One region of the Mycobacterium sp. IDUB_24 genome, then DNA from elsewhere that is predicted to be linked to it. Evidence: riboswitches for the same ligand, from Rfam matches in the RefSeq annotation. Region 1 holds a riboswitch; the other holds the start of a gene.
The links. Region 1 has a riboswitch for thiamine pyrophosphate ahead of thiO (glycine oxidase ThiO). Riboswitches for the same ligand answer to the same signal wherever they lie in the genome.
Positions count from the first base shown of each region.

Region 2: it holds a riboswitch for thiamine pyrophosphate, as region 1 does, so the genes downstream of both, thiC (phosphomethylpyrimidine synthase ThiC) here and thiO (glycine oxidase ThiO) in region 1, are expected to answer to the same signal.

Region 1 covers NZ_JBVAXO010000001.1:1,553,263-1,562,707, forward strand. Annotated here, with positions in the region: gene ACZYZF_RS07505 (acetate kinase) at 1-510, shown strand, start outside; gene ACZYZF_RS07510 (serine/threonine-protein kinase PknG) at 512-2,794, opposite strand; gene ACZYZF_RS07515 (glutamate ABC transporter substrate-binding protein) at 2,794-3,765, opposite strand; gene glnX (protein kinase G-activating protein GlnX) at 3,762-5,081, opposite strand; gene ACZYZF_RS07525 (NUDIX hydrolase) at 5,217-5,723, shown strand; gene thiE (thiamine phosphate synthase) at 5,707-6,378, opposite strand; TPP riboswitch at 6,418-6,532, shown strand; gene thiO (glycine oxidase ThiO) at 6,522-7,526, shown strand; gene thiS (sulfur carrier protein ThiS) at 7,523-7,723, shown strand; gene thiG (thiazole synthase) at 7,716-8,474, shown strand; gene ACZYZF_RS07550 (SGNH/GDSL hydrolase family protein) at 8,481-9,257, shown strand; gene ACZYZF_RS07555 (hypothetical protein) at 9,332-9,445, shown strand, end outside.
Region 2 covers NZ_JBVAXO010000002.1:67,241-76,685, forward strand. Annotated here, with positions in the region: gene thiD (bifunctional hydroxymethylpyrimidine kinase/phosphomethylpyrimidine kinase) at 1-383, opposite strand, end outside; gene thiC (phosphomethylpyrimidine synthase ThiC) at 391-2,034, opposite strand; TPP riboswitch at 2,025-2,133, opposite strand; gene ACZYZF_RS07965 (MFS transporter) at 2,376-4,139, shown strand; gene ACZYZF_RS07970 (LppU/SCO3897 family protein) at 4,247-5,143, shown strand; gene ACZYZF_RS07975 (class I SAM-dependent methyltransferase) at 5,163-5,804, shown strand; gene ACZYZF_RS07980 (LOG family protein) at 5,801-6,538, shown strand; gene ACZYZF_RS07985 (phenylacetate--CoA ligase family protein) at 6,516-7,832, opposite strand; gene ACZYZF_RS07990 (hypothetical protein) at 7,825-8,448, opposite strand; gene ACZYZF_RS07995 (hypothetical protein) at 8,441-9,445, opposite strand, start outside.

The DNA.
Region 1 (9,445 bases):
ATGGGGTTGACGCCGATGGAGGGCCTGGTGATGGGCACCCGCAGCGGCGACATCGACCCCGGCATCATCTTGTATCTGCGCCGTGCGGCGGACATGGACGTCCAGGACATCGACACGATGCTCAACCGCCAGTCGGGTGTCCGTGGCCTCGGTGGCGAGAACGACTTCCGGAAGTTACACGCGCGCATCGAATCCGGTGATGAGAATGCGCAATTGGCGTACGACGTCTACATCCACCGGCTACGCAAGTATGTCGGAGGATATCTGGCGGTGCTGGGTCGTACCGATGTCATCAGCTTCACCGCGGGGGTCGGGGAGAACGACGCCGCGGTGCGCCGCGACGCATTGTCCGGACTCAGCGCGCTGGGGATCGAGATCGACGAGGAACTCAACAGGGTGCAAGCGCACGAGGCCCGGCGGATCTCGACCCCGGACTCGTCGGTGACGGTGCTCGTGGTGCCGACCAATGAGGAATTGGCGATCGCGAAGGCCTGCGCGGCCCTGGCCTGATTCAGAAGGTGCTCATCGGCCGCACACTGTTGGCCAGGTCGATCAGGGCATAGCGGTGCGACTGGGTGGGGGCGACGCGGGCCAGCGCCCGCAGCGACGCCTCGACGCCGAGCTTGAGACCGTGTTCGGTGAACGGGAATCCGAGAATGTGATTGCTGCTCGCAGTGTTGTCGGCCAGCCAGTCCATCGCGGTGCCCAACACGAGGGCCCGGATCTGCAACACCCGTGGTTCCGAATCGGGCAGCGCCTCCACCCGCCGCGCCGCATCGCGGATGTTCTGCTCGGTGATCTCACCGGTGGACCGCCCCGACAGCAGGGTGACCGCACTCGTCAGCCGGGCCGTGGTGAAATGTCGTGAGGTGGGCGGAACTTCGTCCAGGGTCTGGACCGCCTTGTCCCGCGACCCGGCAACAGACTCGGCGCGGGCGAACCCGAAGCCGGCCGAGATCACGCCGTTGTCGGTGCTCCACACGGTGTTGTAGAACTTCAGCTCGTCGGCGTTGCCGGCCAGTTCGGCCGTCGCGGCCAACGCCAGTTTGGGGGCCAGCTCCCCGGGCAACGTGTCCAGGACTTCGGTGAAATGCTTTGTGGCCGAGTCATAATCGGCTGAGAGCATCTCGGCCACGGCGCGGAACCAGACCAGCCGCCAGCGCCAACCGGCCCACACGGCGAGCTCGTCGAGCTTTCGGGTGGCCTTGGCGACATCGCCCAGATCCAGCAGGGCGCGTGCCTCCATCAACGGCAGTTCCACCGATTCGGACACGTCCACGCCCTCGGCGTCGATCGCGCCGTGGCGGGCCGCGCGCAGCTGGTCCAGGGTGTGCACGGGCTGGCTGAGCACACTGGCCACCAGCAGCGGAGCCCCGACGTCGGTGCGGTCCACCAGCGGCACCGGCAGCGCCCGCACGATCTCCTGTGCGGTCAGCTTCTCCGAATGGACCTGCCCGTCAACGTAAACGTCGGTGTGTGCCACCAGCAGATCGACCCCGAACGTGGACCGGGACGGGCTGAACACCGTCGACAGGCCGGGGCGGGGAATTCCGGAGTCGGTGGCCACCACCTCGCGTAGCACGCCGAGCAGCTGGGACGACATCTCCTCGGCGCTGGTGAACCTGCGTCGCGGATCCGGATCGATGGCGCGGCGCAGGAACCGGCCGAAGGAATCGTAGGTGTCGAGTACCGGATCTTCGGACGGCAGCCCGTCGACGTAACGACCCCGCCGGGTCCGCAGTTTCAGGGTGAGCGCGGCCAGCGTGCGTCCCACGCTGTAGATGTCGGTGGCCACCGTGGGCCCGGTACGCACGATCTCGGGAGCCTGGAATCCTGGTGTGCCGTAGAGGTATCCGTAGGAGTTGAGCTTGGATACGGCTCCGAGGTCGATCAGCTTGAGCTGCTCCTCGGTGATCATGATGTTCTCGGGCTTCAGGTCGTTGTAGGCCAGCCCGATCGAATGCAGATAGCCCAGCGCGGGCAGGATCTCCAGCATGTAGCCGATCGCCTCGGCCACCGGAAGCCGAGTTCCCCTGGCCTGTTTGAGCGATGTCCCGCCGACGTACTCCATCACGATGTACCCGACAGGATTGCCGTGCTTGTCATCGTGTTCGACGAAGTTGTAGATCTTCACGATCCCCGGGTGCGTCACCTCGGCCAGGAATTGGCGTTCGGCCATGGCGATCACCTGGGCCTCGGCGTCACCGGAATGGACCAAGCCCTTCAGCACGACGGGACGTTCGTTCACGTTGTGGTCGAAGGCCAGATACACCCAGCCCAACCCGCCGTGGGCGATACAGCCCTTGATCTCGTATTGGTCGGCAACGATCTCGCCCGGGGACAGCTGCGGCAGGAACGAATACGCGCTGCCGCAGTGCGGGCACCAACCCTCCGACAGGGCATGCCCGTCGGATGACGATCGACCGACGGGCTTGCCGCAGTTCCAGCAGAACCGCTTCTGTTCGGCCACCACCGGATTGGTCATCAGCGCTGTCAACGGATCGCGCTCGGGCACCCGCGCGATCTCGACCAGGCCGCCGCCCAGCCTGCGGGCCGGCGAGAGCGTCCGGGTCGCGATCGTCGCGAGGTTCTGCGGTTCGGTGTCGCCGTACGGCCCGTCGTCGGAGTCGCCGAACTCCGGACGGAACACGGCCTGGGTGGCCATCGGCCGCATGGTCGACCGCGAATCCATGTCGAGGTCTTCCAGGCTTGCCGGCTGCGTACCGGGCCCTCCGCTCGTATCGGGGTCGGAATCGGGAGGCACCGGCAAATCGGCGTCGTCGGGTTTCTTCATCAGTCGACATACCTCGCGACCGGGGGAGACGGTGCCGGACCCAGTACGGTCAACCACTTGCGGTACAAGGTGTTCCAGGTGCCGTCGCGGCGGATGCGTTCCAGCGTGGCGTTGACGACCCGGACCAGCCCGGTGTTCTCCAGGTTCAACCCGATGCCGTAGGGCTCCTCGTTGAGGCTGGGACCGACGATGTGCAGATACGGATCCTGGGCCACCAGCCCGGCCAGGATCGAATCGTCGGTGCTGACCGCGTCGGCCTGGCGTTGCTGCAACGCCACCAGGCAGTCGGCCCAGGTGACCACCGAGACGATGATCGGTGCCGGGCTGATCTGCTGGATCCGCTTGAGTGAGGTGGTGCCGTCCACCACGCAGACTCGCTTGCCCGAGAGGTCGGAGGCCTGCGAGATGTTGGAATCGCGGGCGGCGAGGATGCGTTGGTGGGCCATCAGGTACACCGTGGAGAAGTTCACCTGCTTGCGGCGCTCGCAGGTGATCGTCATGGTCTTGACCACGATGTCGACCTGATTGTTCTGCAGTGCGGTGATGCGGTCGGCCGAGGACAGGATGCGGTATTCGACCTGTGAGGGGGTGCCGAAGATGTCGCGGGCGACCTCCCCGGCGATGTCGACGTCGAACCCGTTGATCTGACCGGTGATCGGATCGCGGAACGAGAACAGATTGCTGCCGATGTCCAACCCGACGACCAACCGCCCGCGGTCGCGGATCCTGGCCGTTGCCGCGTCGGCGTCGGCCTTGTTGGTGAACGGTCGCAGGCTGGCGGTGCGGTTGCACTCGTCGGTCTCCGGCTCCGGCACCCGAACCGGTTGAGGCGCCAGCTCCTGCATGCCGGCCGGGCTGGGCGGGGCCAGGGTCATCGTCGGCACGGTCAACGCCGGTGCACTCTGACCGCATCCGGCCACCGCCACGGCTGCGGTCAGCGCGGCCAACATCTTTCGCAGTTTTGCCATCATCTGTACTCACTGAGTCGAGGCCACAGGCCCAGCGCCACCGCCAGCGCCGCGGCCACACTGAGCAGGGCGGCACCCACGGTCGCGCCGGACAGCACCCGGCGGGCATTGGCGATGTCGTTGCGCAACTGGCTGCGGCTCTGTTCGATGCCCTTGGACAACGAATCGTCGAGTTTGTCGAAGGCCGACGTGGAATCGTCCTCGCCGGTGCCCAGAGCCACCTGCGTCGCGGCCTGGTAATTGCCCACCGCGATATACGCGTTGATCCGGTCATCGGCCGCCCGCCATTTGGTGAGCAGATCTTCGGCACCCGTCAGATCGCTCTTGTCGATGCGGGTGTCGCGGGCCAGATATTGGGCGAGCTGTTGCTGCATGGCCTCGATGCGCTGGTAGTAGGACTGTTTACGCAGGTTTTCGTCGCCACGCCGGATCAGGGCCAGCGTTTCGTCAGCCCGGGCCTGCTGGGCGGTGATGGCCAGATTGGTCACGGTCTTCAGGGATTCGGCGGCGGTGTCCTTGGCGCTGCGGCTGTCCGATGTCGAGATCACCAGTGCCGTCGTCACCCAGATCAGCATGATCAGCACGGCCATCCCGCCGGCCACGAAACCGATGTTGACCCGGCGCCGGGTGCGTCGTGCCAACCAGCGGTTGGCGAACGCGCCGAACATCAACGTCGCCAGCACCACCAACATCACCGCGGCGGGGATCCGGGTGGAGGCCGTCGTCTCGGCATCCACCCGTGCGGAGGTCTCCTCGTACAGGCGTTGCGCGTCGGGCAGGATCTGGGACTGCATCAGCGCCGAGGCTTCCGACAGGTATGACGAGCCGACCGGGTTGCCGGCCCGGTTGTTGGTCCGCGCGGTCTCCACCAGGCCGGTGTAGACGGCCAGCCGGGCATTGATCCGGCCGAGCAGCTGCACCAGCTCTTCGTCGGTCAACCCGCTCGAAGCCCGGGTCACCGCAACCGAGGCGTCGGTGATGGCCTGCTCGTAGCGCTGCCGCACGTCGCGGGGCTCGGCCCCGGCGATGAAGGCCGTGGCCGCGGCGGCGTCGGCCACCGACAGCGTGGTGTAGAGCTGGCCGGCCGCGAATGCCAGGGGCTCGGTGTGATCGAGCACCGTGGTGAGCGCCTGCTGGCGGTCGTTGATCGTGGTGGATGTGGCGAACGCGCTGGCGATCACGAGTGCCGACAGCACCAGTCCGATCGTCAGGATGCGTCCGGGGGTGGTCCACAGGAACCACCACCGCGGGTGCGCAGGAGTGGTCGGCGACCGGGACGCGAGCGGTTCGGTCGAGGGATGTGCCAACTCCACAGTCACCTGTGCGCGGACCTCATTTAGTTTCGGTGCAAACGGGCTGTCCCCACACTATAAAAAAATTCTAAGAGGGCTGCGCTTAGGCTCGCGGAGAAATTGGGCCCCACCGAAACTGGCGACGTTCCCTATTCTGTACGGGTGCGAGGCGACGGTGACGGCTGGGTGTTCTCCGACAACGGCGCCCGTTACTGGGGGCGGCACGGTGCGGCCGGCCTGTTGCTGCGCGCGCCGTGGCCGGGTGGATCGGCGGCCGTGCTGCTGCAACACCGCGCCCCGTGGAGTCATCAGGGCGGAACCTGGGCCTTGCCCGGAGGTGCCCGCGACAGTCACGAGACCGCCGAGCAGGCCGCGGTCCGGGAGGCCAACGAGGAAGCCGGGGTGACCGCCGAGCAGCTCACCGTGCGGACCACGGTGGTGACGGCCGAGGTGGCCGGCACCGGCGGCACGCACTGGAGCTACACCACGGTGATCGCCGATGTGCCCGCACCGCTGGAGACCATTCCGAACCGGGAGAGCTCGGAGTTGCGCTGGGTGGCCGAGGACGAGGTCGCCGAGTTGCCGCTGCATCCCGGGTTCGCCGCCAGTTGGGAGCAGCTTCGGGCGGTGACGGCGTCCCTGCCGCTCGAACTCAACCCGCCGCGCTGATCATTGCCTTGAGTTCGGCGGCTGCGGCCCGCGGATCTTCGGCCGCGGTGATCGCGCGGACCACCACGATGCGCCGGGCCCCGGCAGCCAGCACCTCGGGCAGCCGTTGCTGATCGATCCCGCCGATCGCGAACCACGGCTTGGCCGGGTTCAGCGCCGCCGTCGAGCGCACCAGGTCCAGTCCCGGCGCGGTTCGGCCCGGCTTGGTCGGGGTGGGCCAGCACGGGCCGACACAGAAATAATCCACGGCTTCGGTGACGGCCGCCGCGGCCTGCGCGGCGTCATGCGTGGAGCGACCGATCACGCGACGATCGCCGATGATGCCCCGCGCGACGTCCAGCGGCAGATCGTCCTGGCCCAGGTGCAGCACGTCGGCTCCGGCTGCCAGCGCGATGTCGGCGCGGTCGTTGACCGCCAGCAGTGCACCGTGGCGGCGGGCGGCCTCGGCCAGGATCTCCAGCGCCTCGAGTTCCTGCCGGGCCTCCAGCGGGCCGAGCCGCTTCTCCCCGGCTGAGCCCTTGTCGCGTAGCTGGATCAGATCCACCCCGCCGGCCAGCGCCGCGTCGGCGAATTCGGCCAGGTCACCGCGCTCCCGGCGGGCGTCGGTGCACAGGTAGAGGGTGGCGCGCTGCAAACGGTCGGCGGGTGATTCCACACCGCGACGGTAGCGGGTACCGCCCGAGTACCCTGGACTGGCAATCAATACGGGAGTCCCTGGGACGAGGGGCTGAGAGTGGGCACACGGACCGGCCCTGACCGTCACACCTGATCCGGGTCATGCCGGCGAAGGGAGCGGATATGGCGCGAACACTCGCCGTCATCGGCGGCGGTGTCATCGGGCTGTCTGTCGCACGCCGGGCTGCGCTGGACGGCTGGACCGTGCGGCTGCACTGCACCACCGAACGTGGTGCCTCATGGGTGGCCGGCGGCATGCTGGCCCCGCACAGCGAAGGCTGGCCGGGCGAAGAGCAGATCCTGCAGATCGGCCTGGAATCGCTGAAGCTGTGGCACTCGGGGTTTCTCGACGGGCTGGCGCCCGAGGTGGTCACCGCCCGCGAGTCGCTGGTGGTCGCCGTCGACCGGGCCGACGTGGCCGATCTGCGTACCGTCGCCGAATGGCTGTCTGCCCAAGGACAGCCGGTCGAGCTGACCACGGCCGCGCGTGACGTGGAACCCCTACTAGCCCAAGGCATCCGGCACGGGTTCCGGGCCACCACCGAACTCGCCGTGGACAACCGCGCCGTGGTCGACGGGCTGGCCGCGCACTGCGAACGACTGGCGGTGCGGTGGGCCGGGCCGGTCGCGGACCTGTCCGAAATCGAGGCGGACGTGCGGGTGATCGCCAACGGGATCGACTCCCCGAAGCTGTGGCCGGGCCTGCCGGTGCGCCCGGTCAAGGGCGAGGTGCTGCGGCTGCGGTGGCGTAAGGGCTGTATGCCGGTGCCGCAGCGGGTGATCCGGGCCCGTGTGCACGGCCGGCCGGTGTACCTTGTGCCGCGCGCCGACGGCGTGGTGGTCGGCGCCACCCAGTACGAGCACGGGCGCGACACGGCGCCGGTGGTCAGCGGGGTGCGCGACCTGCTCGAGGACGCCTGCGCGGTGATGCCCGCACTGGGCGAGTACGAGCTGGCCGAGACTGCGGCCGGACTGCGGCCGATGACGCCCGACGGGCTGCCCATCGTCGAGCGGGTCGACGAGCGGACCCTGGTGGCCGTCGGGCACGGCCGCAACGGATTTCTGTTGGCGCCGTGGACCGCTGAGCGGGTCGCGGCTGAGCTCGAGATGAGTGTGGGAGCGAAATGATCACCATCACGGTCAACAACGAGGCCCTGGAGGTGGACGACCAGACCACCGTCGAGGGTCTCCTGGAGACTCGCGGCTTTCCGGACAAGGGCATCGCCGTCGCTCTGGACTGGACAGTGCTGCCCCGGTCGGAATGGGACCGGACGCTGGCCGACGGCGCCCGGGTGGAGGTCGTGACGGCGGTGCAGGGTGGCTGATTCAAAACTCGTCATCGGCGGCCGGGAGTTCGGCTCCCGGCTGATCATGGGCACCGGCGGTGCGCCGAATCTGGCTGTGCTGGAAGAGGCATTGGTCGCCTCGGGGACAGAGTTGACGACCGTGGCGATGCGACGGGTGGACGCCGAGGCCGGCACCGGAGTGCTCGATCTGCTCAACCGGCTCGGTATCGCGGCGCTGCCCAACACCGCGGGCTGTCGCGGCGCGGCCGAGGCCGTGCTCACCGCGCAGTTGGCCCGCGAGGCGCTGGGCACCGATCTGGTCAAACTCGAAGTCATCGCCGATGACCGCACACTGTTGCCCGATGCCATCGAATTGGTCAAGGCGGCAGAACAATTGGTCGATGACGGGTTCATCGTGCTGCCCTACACCAACGACGACCCGGTGCTGGCCCGCCGGCTGGAGGACACCGGGTGCGCCGCGGTCATGCCGCTGGGCTCGCCGATCGGAACAGGCCTGGGCATCTCCAACCCGCACAACATCGAGATGATCGTCGAGCAGGCCGGGGTGCCGGTGGTGCTGGACGCCGGGATCGGCACGGCGTCGGATGCCGCGCTGGCGATGGAATTGGGCTGCGATGCAGTGCTGTTGGCCACCGCCGTCACCCGGGCATCCGATCCACCCACCATGGCTGCGGCGATGTCGGCGGCCGTCACCGCCGGATATCTGGCACGCCAGGCGGGCCGGATTCCGAAGCGGTTCTGGGCGCAGGCGTCGAGCCCGGCATTGTGATTCGACGTGCACGGTAAACGCTATGTGGCCCTGGGCAGTTCGATGGCGGCCGGGCCCGGGATCAAGCCGTCGGCTGCCGGCGCGCCGTGGCAGGCGGGCCGCTCGGCCCGCAATTACCCGCATCTGGTGGCCGCCCAGCTCGGGCTCGATCTGGTAGATGTGACCTACTCCGGGGCCACCACCGCGCACATACTGCGGGATCGTCAGAACGGTGCGCCACCGCAGATCGATGCGCTCGACGGGTCCGAGGCTCTCGTCACCGTCACGATCGGTGGCAACGACGCCGGCTACGTGCCCCAGCTGATGGCCGCCGCGCTGCCTCGGTTCACCCGGTCCCTGCCGCTGCTGGGTTCGCGGTTGCGTGACCTGCTCGACCCCGACGCACGGGCGGCGGCGCTGACCGACGTGGCAGCTGCACTGGTGACCGTGGGACGTGAGATCCGGCGGCGCGCTCCGCTGGCACGGGTGCTGTTCGTGGACTACCTGACTCTGCTGCCGCCAGAAGGCGTCGTGTCGCCGCCCCTGTCGGAGGCCGACGTCGCGCTCGGACGGCACATCGCGGCCACCCTGGAACGACTCACCGGAGAGGCGGCCGCGCAGACAGACTGCGGATGGGTTCGCGCTGCGCAGGCCAGCGTGGCGCACCATGCCTGGTCGGCCCGGCCATGGACGACGCGGCCCGGTTTGCCCTGGCCATGCCGGCCGGCGCCGCTGCATCCCAACGCCGCGGGCATGCGGGCGGTTGCCGATCTGGTGGTGGCGCAGGCCGGCGCCGGCGCCTGAATTCGTGACATCGGGGCTGATGGCGGCGTGTAACAATCTTTGAAGAAGTTCTGGCTTGCATTGAGGGAGGTGCCATGGCCCTGGGGTTGAATGGTGACGAGCTTCGGAAGAAGTCTGCCCAACTGTCGAAATTCGCCGCCGAACGCGCCCAGCACGAGCGCCGCGTCGCCGAGATCGCAGGTGAGCTC
Region 2 (9,445 bases), on a different contig from region 1:
GGGTCGCCGTGCATCGACGCGCACACCGGGTCGACGACAAGGGGCACGTTCGACGCCAGACCCTCGGCCCGCCACGTCTCGGCGATCGTGGTGATGATCGCCGAGGACGCCAGCATCCCGGTCTTGGCCGCCTGGATGCCGATATCGGAGGTGACGGCTGAGATCTGGCCGGCCACGACATCGAGGGGGATCTCGTGGAAACCCTTGACGCCCACCGAGTTCTGGACCGTCACCGCGGTCACCGCGACGCAGCCGTGCAGGCCGAGCATCGCGAAGGTCCGCATGTCGGCCTGGATGCCGGCACCACCGCCGGAGTCGGATCCGGCGATGGTCATCACTCGCAGCGGCGTGTCACCCGCGGCGACCAGCGGCAAGAAGTTCACAGTGGCCTCACGTGGTCAAGGGTAGATAAACCCGGTTTCCGTGGTCGGCGAACTCCTGGGATTTCTCCGCCATGCCGCGCGCGATCTCGTCCGCCGACTCCGGTGCGGTGCCGTCCGGATACGCATCCCGGATGTCCTGCGTGATGCGCATCGAACAGAACTTGGGGCCACACATCGAGCAGAAGTGTGCGGTCTTGGCCGGTTCGGCGGGCAGCGTTTCGTCGTGGAACTCACGCGCGGTGTCGGGATCGAGGGACAGGGCGAACTGATCGTGCCAGCGAAACTCGAAGCGTGCCTTGGAGAGTGCGTCGTCTCTTTCCTGCGCCCGCGGATGCTGCTTGGCCAGATCGGCGGCGTGCGCGGCGATCTTGTAAGCGATCACGCCGTCCTTGACGTCCTTGCGATCCGGCAGGCCCAGGTGCTCCTTGGGTGTGACGTAGCACAGCATCGCGGTGCCGGCCTGGGCGATGATGGCCGCGCCGATCGCCGAGGTGATGTGGTCATAGGCCGGGGCGATGTCGGTGGCCAGCGGGCCGAGGGTATAGAACGGTGCCTCCTCGCACCATTCCTCTTCGAGCCGCACGTTCTCCACGATCTTGTGCATCGGGACATGGCCCGGGCCTTCGATCATCACCTGCACGCCATGGGATTTCGCGATCTTGGTCAGCTCACCCAGAGTGCGGAGCTCGGCGAACTGGGCCTCGTCGTTCGCGTCGGCGATCGACCCGGGCCGCAGCCCGTCGCCCAGGGAGAACGTCACGTCATAGCGGGCCAGGATCTCGCAGAGTTCCTCGAAGTGGGTGTACAGGAACGACTCGGTGTGGTGCGCCAGGCACCAGGCCGCCATGATCGACCCGCCGCGGGACACGATGCCGGTGACACGCTTGACCGTCAGCGGGATGTAGCGCAGCAGCACCCCGGCGTGCACGGTCATATAGTCGACGCCCTGCTCGCACTGCTCGATCACGGTGTCGCGGTACATTTCCCACGTCAACTTGGTGGGGTCACCGTTGACCTTCTCCAGCGCCTGGTAGATCGGCACGGTCCCGACCGGGGCCGGGGAGTTGCGCAGAATCCACTCCCGGGTCAGGTGGATGTCCTTGCCGGTCGACAGGTCCATGATGGTGTCGGCACCCCACCGGGTGGCCCACACCATCTTGTCGACCTCCTCGCCGATCGAGGAGGTGACGGCCGAATTGCCGATATTGGCATTGACTTTCACTCCGAATGCCTTGCCGATGATCATCGGCTCGATCTCCGGGTGATTGTGGTTGGCCGGTATCACGGCCCGCCCCCGGGCTACTTCGGCACGCACCAATTCAGCCGAAACGCCTTCGCGTTCAGCGATGTACGCCATTTCGGCGGTGATCTCCCCGGCGCGGGCCCGCTGCAGTTGGGTGCCGCGGTCTTTGTGAACTCCGGGACGCGCCGGCAGGCCGGCGTTCAGGTCGATCACCGCGCTGTCGTCGGTATACGGCCCCGAGGTGTCGTACAGGTCCAGATGTTCGGAGTTGGTGAGGTTCACCCGGCGAAACGGCACGTGCAGCGTCGTGCCGTCATGGTTGATCTCGCGATAGACCTTGGTGCTTCCGGTGATCGGACCGGTGGTGACAGAAGGGTCGGCAAAGCCGTCAAAAACAGAACTGCTCATGAAAATCTCCCTACGCCGGCATTACCCGGTCAGGTTCGTACGGTCGACGGGCCTACCCGTCCTCTCAGCGCGCTCGTGCGCACTCCCGCGTGTGTGGTTTGCAGGGCCCAACCTAGCGCAGACGCTGCGCGGTGGGGAACCCCGGAGGCTGCCGTTTCCGGCAACTGGGCTGTGTCGGGGGTGGTGGTGCGACCCTGAGGTGGAAACCGGCGAGTTCGCGAACTCGGGGGCTTGGAGTTGCCGCGGCTTGATTTGCATAGCTAATATATGTGTTTTGCACGTTTTGGGCCGGCGACGGCCCTGGATATAGCCCTTGACGCGATACGAGATGCGAACACCAAATGACGACTGACGCCGAAGTGACGAACCCGCCGGGCGGGGGCGACTCCGCCCTGGCCGAGACCGCTGACCGCCGCAAACGGATGGATCACGATCACCCGTTCTACAAGTGGGTGGTGCTGTCCAACACCACGTTGGGCATCCTGCTGGCCTCCATCAATGCGTCGATCGTGTTGATCTCGCTGCCGGCGATCTTCCGTGGCATCGGGTTGAACCCGTTGGCTCCCGGCAACGTCAGCTACCTGCTGTGGATGCTGATGGGCTATCTGGTGGTGACCGCGGTGCTCGTCGTGCCGTTCGGACGCCTCGGCGACATGTACGGCCGGGTCCGCATCTACAACCTCGGCTTCGTGGTGTTCACCGTGGCCGCGATCGCTCTGTCGTTCGACCCGTTCCAACTCGGAGGCGGCGCCGTCTGGCTCATCGGCTGGCGCGTGGTCCAGGGTGTCGGCGGTGCCATGCTGATGGCCTCGTCGTCGGCGATCCTCACCGACGCCTTCCCGGCCAACCAGCGCGGCATGGCGCTGGGCACCAATATGGTGGCCGCCGTCGCCGGGTCCTTCCTCGGGTTGCTGATCGGCGGCTTCCTGTCCGAGTGGCACTGGAAGGCCGTCTTCTGGGTGGGCGTGCCGATCGGCGTCATCGGCACCATCTGGAGCTACCGCTCACTCAAGGAACTCGGTGTCCGCACCGCCGGACGCCTCGACTGGGCCGGCACGCTGACCTTCGGGCTGGGCCTCACGGTCCTGCTGATCGGCATCACCTACGGCATCCAGCCCTACGGCGACTCGACCACCGGCTGGACCAGCCCGTGGGTGCTGGGCTCCATCGCCGTGGGCCTGCTGTTGCTGGTGGCGTTCTGCGTCGTCGAATCGAAGGTGTCGTCGCCCATGGTCGACATCCGATTGTTCAAATCGGCGGCCTTCGGGATGGGCAACCTGGCCGGCCTGATGTCCTCGGTGGGCCGCGGTGGGCTGCAGTTCATGCTCATCATCTGGTTGCAGGGCATCTGGCTGCCGCTACACGGCTACAGCTTCGAGTCCACCCCGCTGTGGGCCGGCATCTACCTGTTGCCCGTCACCATCGGGTTCCTGGTCGCCGCGCCGATCGCCGGATCGCTCTCCGATCGAATCGGCGCGCGGCCGCTGACCGTGGGCGGCATGCTGCTGATGGCAGCCACGTTCGTGGCGCTCCTGCTCATCCCGGTCAACTTCGACTACTGGGTATTCGCAATCCTGGTGTTCCTCAACGGCTTGGGCGGCGGAATCTTCACCGCACCCAACACCGCGGCCATCATGTCCAGCGTGCCGGCCGATCAACGCGGTGCTGCCTCCGGCGTACGGTCCACCTTCTTCAACGCCGGCAACTCGCTGTCGATCGGCATCTTCTTCTCGCTGATGATCGTCGGGCTGGCCAACACCTTGCCCGCGGCGTTGACCACCGGCCTGACGCAGCAAGGTGTTTCGGCCTCGGTGGCCCACGACGTGGCCAACCTGCCCCCGGTCGGCAGCCTGTTCGCGGCCTTCCTGGGCTACAACCCGATGGCTGAGCTGCTCGCGCCGTACGACGCGCTGCACCAACCGGGAGTGAACGCGGACGTCATCACCGGACAGACATTCTTCCCTCAGCTGATCACCGAGCCGTTCCATTCCGGCCTGACGGTGGTGTTCGCCGCCGCGGCGGTGATGATGGTGATCGGCGCGGTGGCGTCGATGTTCAGCGCGGGCCGCTATGGGACGGAGGCGGGAGCCGACAATCAGGCCTGAGAGGCGGGAGCCGACAATCAGGCCTGAGAGGCGGGAGCCGACAATCAGGCCTGAGCGGGCCGGTCAGCAAACGGTTTTTGGCCGCCTGTCATGGGATACTGCCCGCCATGGTCGCTCACACATTGGCCGCCGCCGGAAGCGCCGCGGAATCCGCGGGCTATGTCATCGGCTCGCTGCTGATCCCGGGGTTGGGGCTGCTGCTGCTCATCCTCGGCCTGGTTCGGCGTTCGTCGTCCCGGTCCAAGCTGAGCGGCCAGCCCGGGTACCCGCCGGGCGCTTATCCGCAACCCGGGTACCCGCAGGGCTATCCGCAGCCGGGTTACCCGTACCAGGGTTACCCGCAGCAGCCCGGCTATCCGCAGCAGGGTTACCCACAACAGCCCGGCTATCCACCGGCCCCGCCGCAGGCCTACGGCGCGCCACCCAAGAAGTCGGGCACGGCATTGATCGTGATCGGTGCGGTTCTGCTGGTGCTCGGCCTGTTGGGATTGGCGGGGCGGGTGGCCTCACACAAGCCGGAGTCGAGTTCGCGTTCGGAGTCGAATTCCAGCGCCGCGCCCAGCTCGAGCTCAGATTCCGGGTCCTCGAAGTTCGGGGCCTCTGGTGACTTGGCAGTGGGGGAGTGCATCACCAGCGATCAGTACGCCACGGCGGGAATGGACCTCACCCCGTCCGGCTGCAGCAACCCGGAGGCCATTTACGAGTTGGTGTCCAAAGGTGGCGGATCCGCGACCTGCCCGGACGGCAAACGGGCCGAATCCGACTACTCCGTGCTCATGGACGAGTCCCGCACCTACTGCTTCATCCTCGACGTCGAGGAAGGCGAGTGCTTCAACATCAACGACAAGCTCATCACCCCGACGGAATGCTCCGACCCGAAGGCTGCCATCAGGATCGTCAAGCGGGTTGACGGTTCAACCGACCCCGCAGTCTGTGGTTCCGGCTCACGCGCAGTGGCCTTCCCTGAGCCGGCGCGGGTCTACTGCGCGGGGAAGCCGTCGTAGCCGACCTAGACTCGGGCCGGTGACGACTACACAGCGCCGCGGATTCAACGACGCGATCACGCGCTTCTGGAGTTTTGCCGCACCGGCCTACGACCAGGGTTGCCTGCAGCGGTGGGTGTACCGGCCGGCCCAGGATGAGGTGATCGCCCAAGTTCAGGGGCGCGGCGCCCGTGCGATCGCCGACATCGCCTGCGGTACCGGCATCCTGGCCGACCGTATCCAGCGGGAACTGCAACCCGATGAGGTCTATGGCTTGGATATGTCCGACGGCATGCTGGCCCAGGCCCGCAAGCGTTCGGGTGACGTGCGGTGGAAGTCGGCCCCTGCCGAGGAGTTGCCTTTCCAGGACGCGTTCCTGGACGCGGTGGTGACCACGTCGGCATTCCATTTCTTCGATCAGCCCGCCGCGCTCGCGGAGTTCTACCGGGTGCTGGCGCCCGGGGGGATGGTGGCGGTGACGACGATGAGCCCTCGTCGGACGTTCCTGCCGCTGCATGCGCTGTCGGCCGACCTGGTTGCGCCCGCGCACAGCCCCACCGAGAAGGAGATGCGCGCTCTGTTCGAGGCTGCCGGATTCACCGTCGCCGAACAGCATCGGGTACGCCGGCCGGTGTGGACGCCGATCTCCGACGCCATCACCGTGGGGGTCAAACCGTCATGACCGAGAACGACGACAGCCAACCCCAGATCAGCGGTTCGGTGCAACTGCGCCGCGATCGCTGTGCCACAACAACCGCCGACCAGCGGCTGCTGGACCGGCGCGGCCCCGCTGACTGGGCGCACACCGATCCGTGGCGGGTGATGCGCATCCAGGGCGAGTTCGTCGACGGGTTCGATGCCCTCGCTGAAATGCCGAGAGCTGTCACGGTTTTCGGATCAGCCCGCACGGAACCGCACTCGCCGGAGTACCGGTTGGGCGAGGAATTGGGTATTGCGCTGGTGCGAGCGGGCTATGCGGTGATCACCGGTGGCGGTCCGGGCTCGATGGAGGCGGTCAACCGCGGGGCCAGCGAATCCGGGGGCTACTCGGTCGGACTCGGCATCGAACTGCCCTTCGAGCAACACCTCAACCACTGGGTCGATCTCGGCATCAACTTCCGCTACTTCTTCGTCCGCAAAACCATGTTCGTCAAATACGCGCAGGCATTTGTGTGCCTGCCGGGCGGATTCGGCACCCTCGACGAACTGTTCGAGGCGCTGACCCTGGTGCAGACCCGCAAGGTCACCCAGTTTCCGATCATCCTGCTGGGCGTCGACTACTGGTCGGGCCTGATCGACTGGATCCGCAATACGGTTCTGCGCGAAGGAAAGGTGTCCGAATCCGACCTGGCCTTGATCCACTGCACCGACAGCGTTGCCGAAGCGGTGGACCTCATCGCCGCGTCAGCGCGGTAGCCGACGAGTAGCGGCGCGGCTTGCCCGGCCCCAACTCGGCCAGCGTCGTCACGCGGGTCACCTCGGCCGGCTGCCCGAGTAGAAGAGCCAGCGCCTCGGTCACCCGGTGCTGGTCACCGGACGCTATCACCGCCGAGACGCGTCCGTCCGCGTCCTGGTTGACGCTCCACCCGCGCGCGCCCGCGGCCTGCAACTGCTGGGTGAGGTCGACACACGGCACCGCGATGCCTGTCGCCGACACGAAAACCGTTGCCTCCCTGCCCTCCAGCTCGGCAAGGGCCGGTCGTCCTCGGTGGGTCACCAACCGCGCGTAGTCGCCGGTGCGGTAGCGCACCAGCGGCAGAAACTGGTTCTCTCCACACGTCACCACCACCTCACCGGCCAGCACCTCGACGTGTACGCGTCGCTCGGCCACCACGAACGGTCCGCCGTCGTCGCTGACCGCGATGGGTCGGGTCTCGTGCAGGCCGTAGACATCCAGGACCGGGCAGTCGTAGGCCGCCTCGAGGGCCCGGCGCAACGGGGTGGTCAGCGTCATCGCCCCGGAGATCAGGGCCAGCGGCCGCAATACCGCGGCGAGCCCGGGTTCCAGCAGCACCTCCAGCGAAGTGGGGGTCCCGCTGATCACCTGGGGATCGGTGTGCCTCAGATACGCGTCGCGCTGTGTGTCCCCACCTGCCCAGGCGGCCGGATGCAGGTTCAGCCGAGCCATCAACGCCTCGTCGAAGCCCGGGACCACCGAGGTATAGGTGAACGCCTGCCGCTGAAACACCGTCTGTGCCAATGCCATCCGATGGTCCACCGGCTCCCATTCGGCGCCGACCAGCCCGCGCAGCCAGTGAAATCCTCGAGCCAACTCGTCCGGGTCGTCGGGCATCACCAGGGCGGCGCCAGTGCTGCCCGAACTCGTGCCGTGCAGCATCCGGCTCAGGTCGGCGCCCGGCGGGACGAACGCCGCGATGTCATCGACCAGGTCTTCGCGTCCGATCAGCGGGAAGTCGGTGAGACTGTCCAGCGGGTCCGCGAGGTGCCGATAGGCGGGCAGGGTGCGGGCCAGCGCGAGATGCCGCGGCAGCCAATCATCAAGCGGCAGTTGCCGGGTGGCGGCTTCCTGCTGGGTGGGAGTGAGCCGGTGCCCGACGCGGTGGCACCAGGCCGGCGCGAAGGGGTGCTGTTCCAGGGCGGTCAGCCGGTCCCGCCCGGCCGTCGACAGGCCTGGCCAGCGCTGCTCGTCGGTCAGCGCCACCTGGCCGAACGGAACGTAGTCATCGAGCCGCAGCGGATCGTCACTCACTGTTGTACCTAGCCGCAGCTTCTTTCGCCTTGGCGTCGGCCAGGCGGCGTTGTACGGCCATACGGTGCTCGTGATCGGCCAATGCCTGCGCCAGGGCCCCCTCGCGTCGCACCGAATCGCGCATCTCGAACAACGAACGGGCCTGCACGGCATCCTCGCCGTGCGGCAACAGGCCGTTCCACAGCAGAAACGTGCGCACCGCCTCGTCACGGCGTTCCGCATCGCTGAGCCAGCGGCCGGGATCGACCAGCGGGGCCACCCGAAAAGCCAATGCCAACAACGCGGTCGCAGCCTTGCGGTCATCCAGCGGTGCGGTGAACGGGCCGATGAGATCCGCACTGGCGAACAACCACAACCCGATGGCGGCGCCGCGCCGCGAGGCCGGCGTGCCCCGCTCGGCGATGCGCTGGGCCGCTGCCGCGCAACCGGTGTGGTTGAACACGTCGCATGCCAGCGCCACCACGTCGACGGGGTCGGCGAGAAACGGTTGCGGCGTACTCGCCATCCGCGCCGCGACTTCATCGACCGCGGGGCCGGGCTTCAGCGTCGACCACACCGCCTGCTCGTCCAGTCCCTCGGCGAACCAGTTCGCCAATGCCCCAGTTTCCTCAGCCATGCGACGCCGCCCGCCGATACCCGGCGATGTGCGCGGCCAACCGCGCGCAGACCGCCGGGGCGTTGGACATCTTGTCCAGATAGTCGACGTCGTAACCGGCCTCGGCGGCCGGAACGGCCACCGAACGGGACCGGTTCTGCACCAGCAGGGTGGCGGTGTCGAGTTGCCGCCGCACCGCGGCCGCCACTCCGGCGTACTCCTCCTGGCCGGCGCCGAACAGCGACATCAGGCCGTCGTCGGACAACACCACCAGGTGGCGCAGCTCATCATGGCCGCCTGAAAAACCGTGGTCGCCGGGCGCATATCGGTGCGCCAGCAGGTCGAGGGGAAACACGGTGCTACCGCCGAAGAACGTGGTCAGTTGGCGCATGATCTCCGATCGGTCGCGCGTGTATACGCTGTCCCCGGCTACCTGACCCGGACCCGACCATGACGTGACCCGAACCCGCCCACCGCCTTTGAGTACCGACAGGACGAGGATCATGCCGGCCAGCACGGCCGGGGAGCCGCGTTCGGGACGCGTCATCGAGCCGGACGAGTCGATGTAGAGATCCAAGGTGACGGATTCGGTGGTGATCACCGGATCGTCGGGCAGTTGGGTGCGACGACGCGTGGTCACCCCGGGCACCACCACCGGATTCACGGCGAGGGTGGCGGGCCAGTCCAGCTCGGCGACATCGTCGCCGAGCTCCCATGTCTCCAATGGCCCGGGAATCCCGTGCGTGGCGACGCCGCGGCCGGACTGCAGGAGCGGGCGGATCCACGGCCGGGCCTGCGCCTCGTACCACGCCAGCATCACGGCGCCGGGATCAGACCCGGCGAAGAGGTCCAATGTCTGCGCCACACCGTAACTTTGACCCGGTGCCTGGCCCGGTGGAGAGGCGCCGACGGCGGCCGCCGCCGGGTGCACCGCAGGCTCATTGAGCCGTGGATCGGCCAGCACCTGGCCAAGCTCGGCTGTGGTGGCCGGTGCGCCGCCCTGCTCGGCGCATCCGCC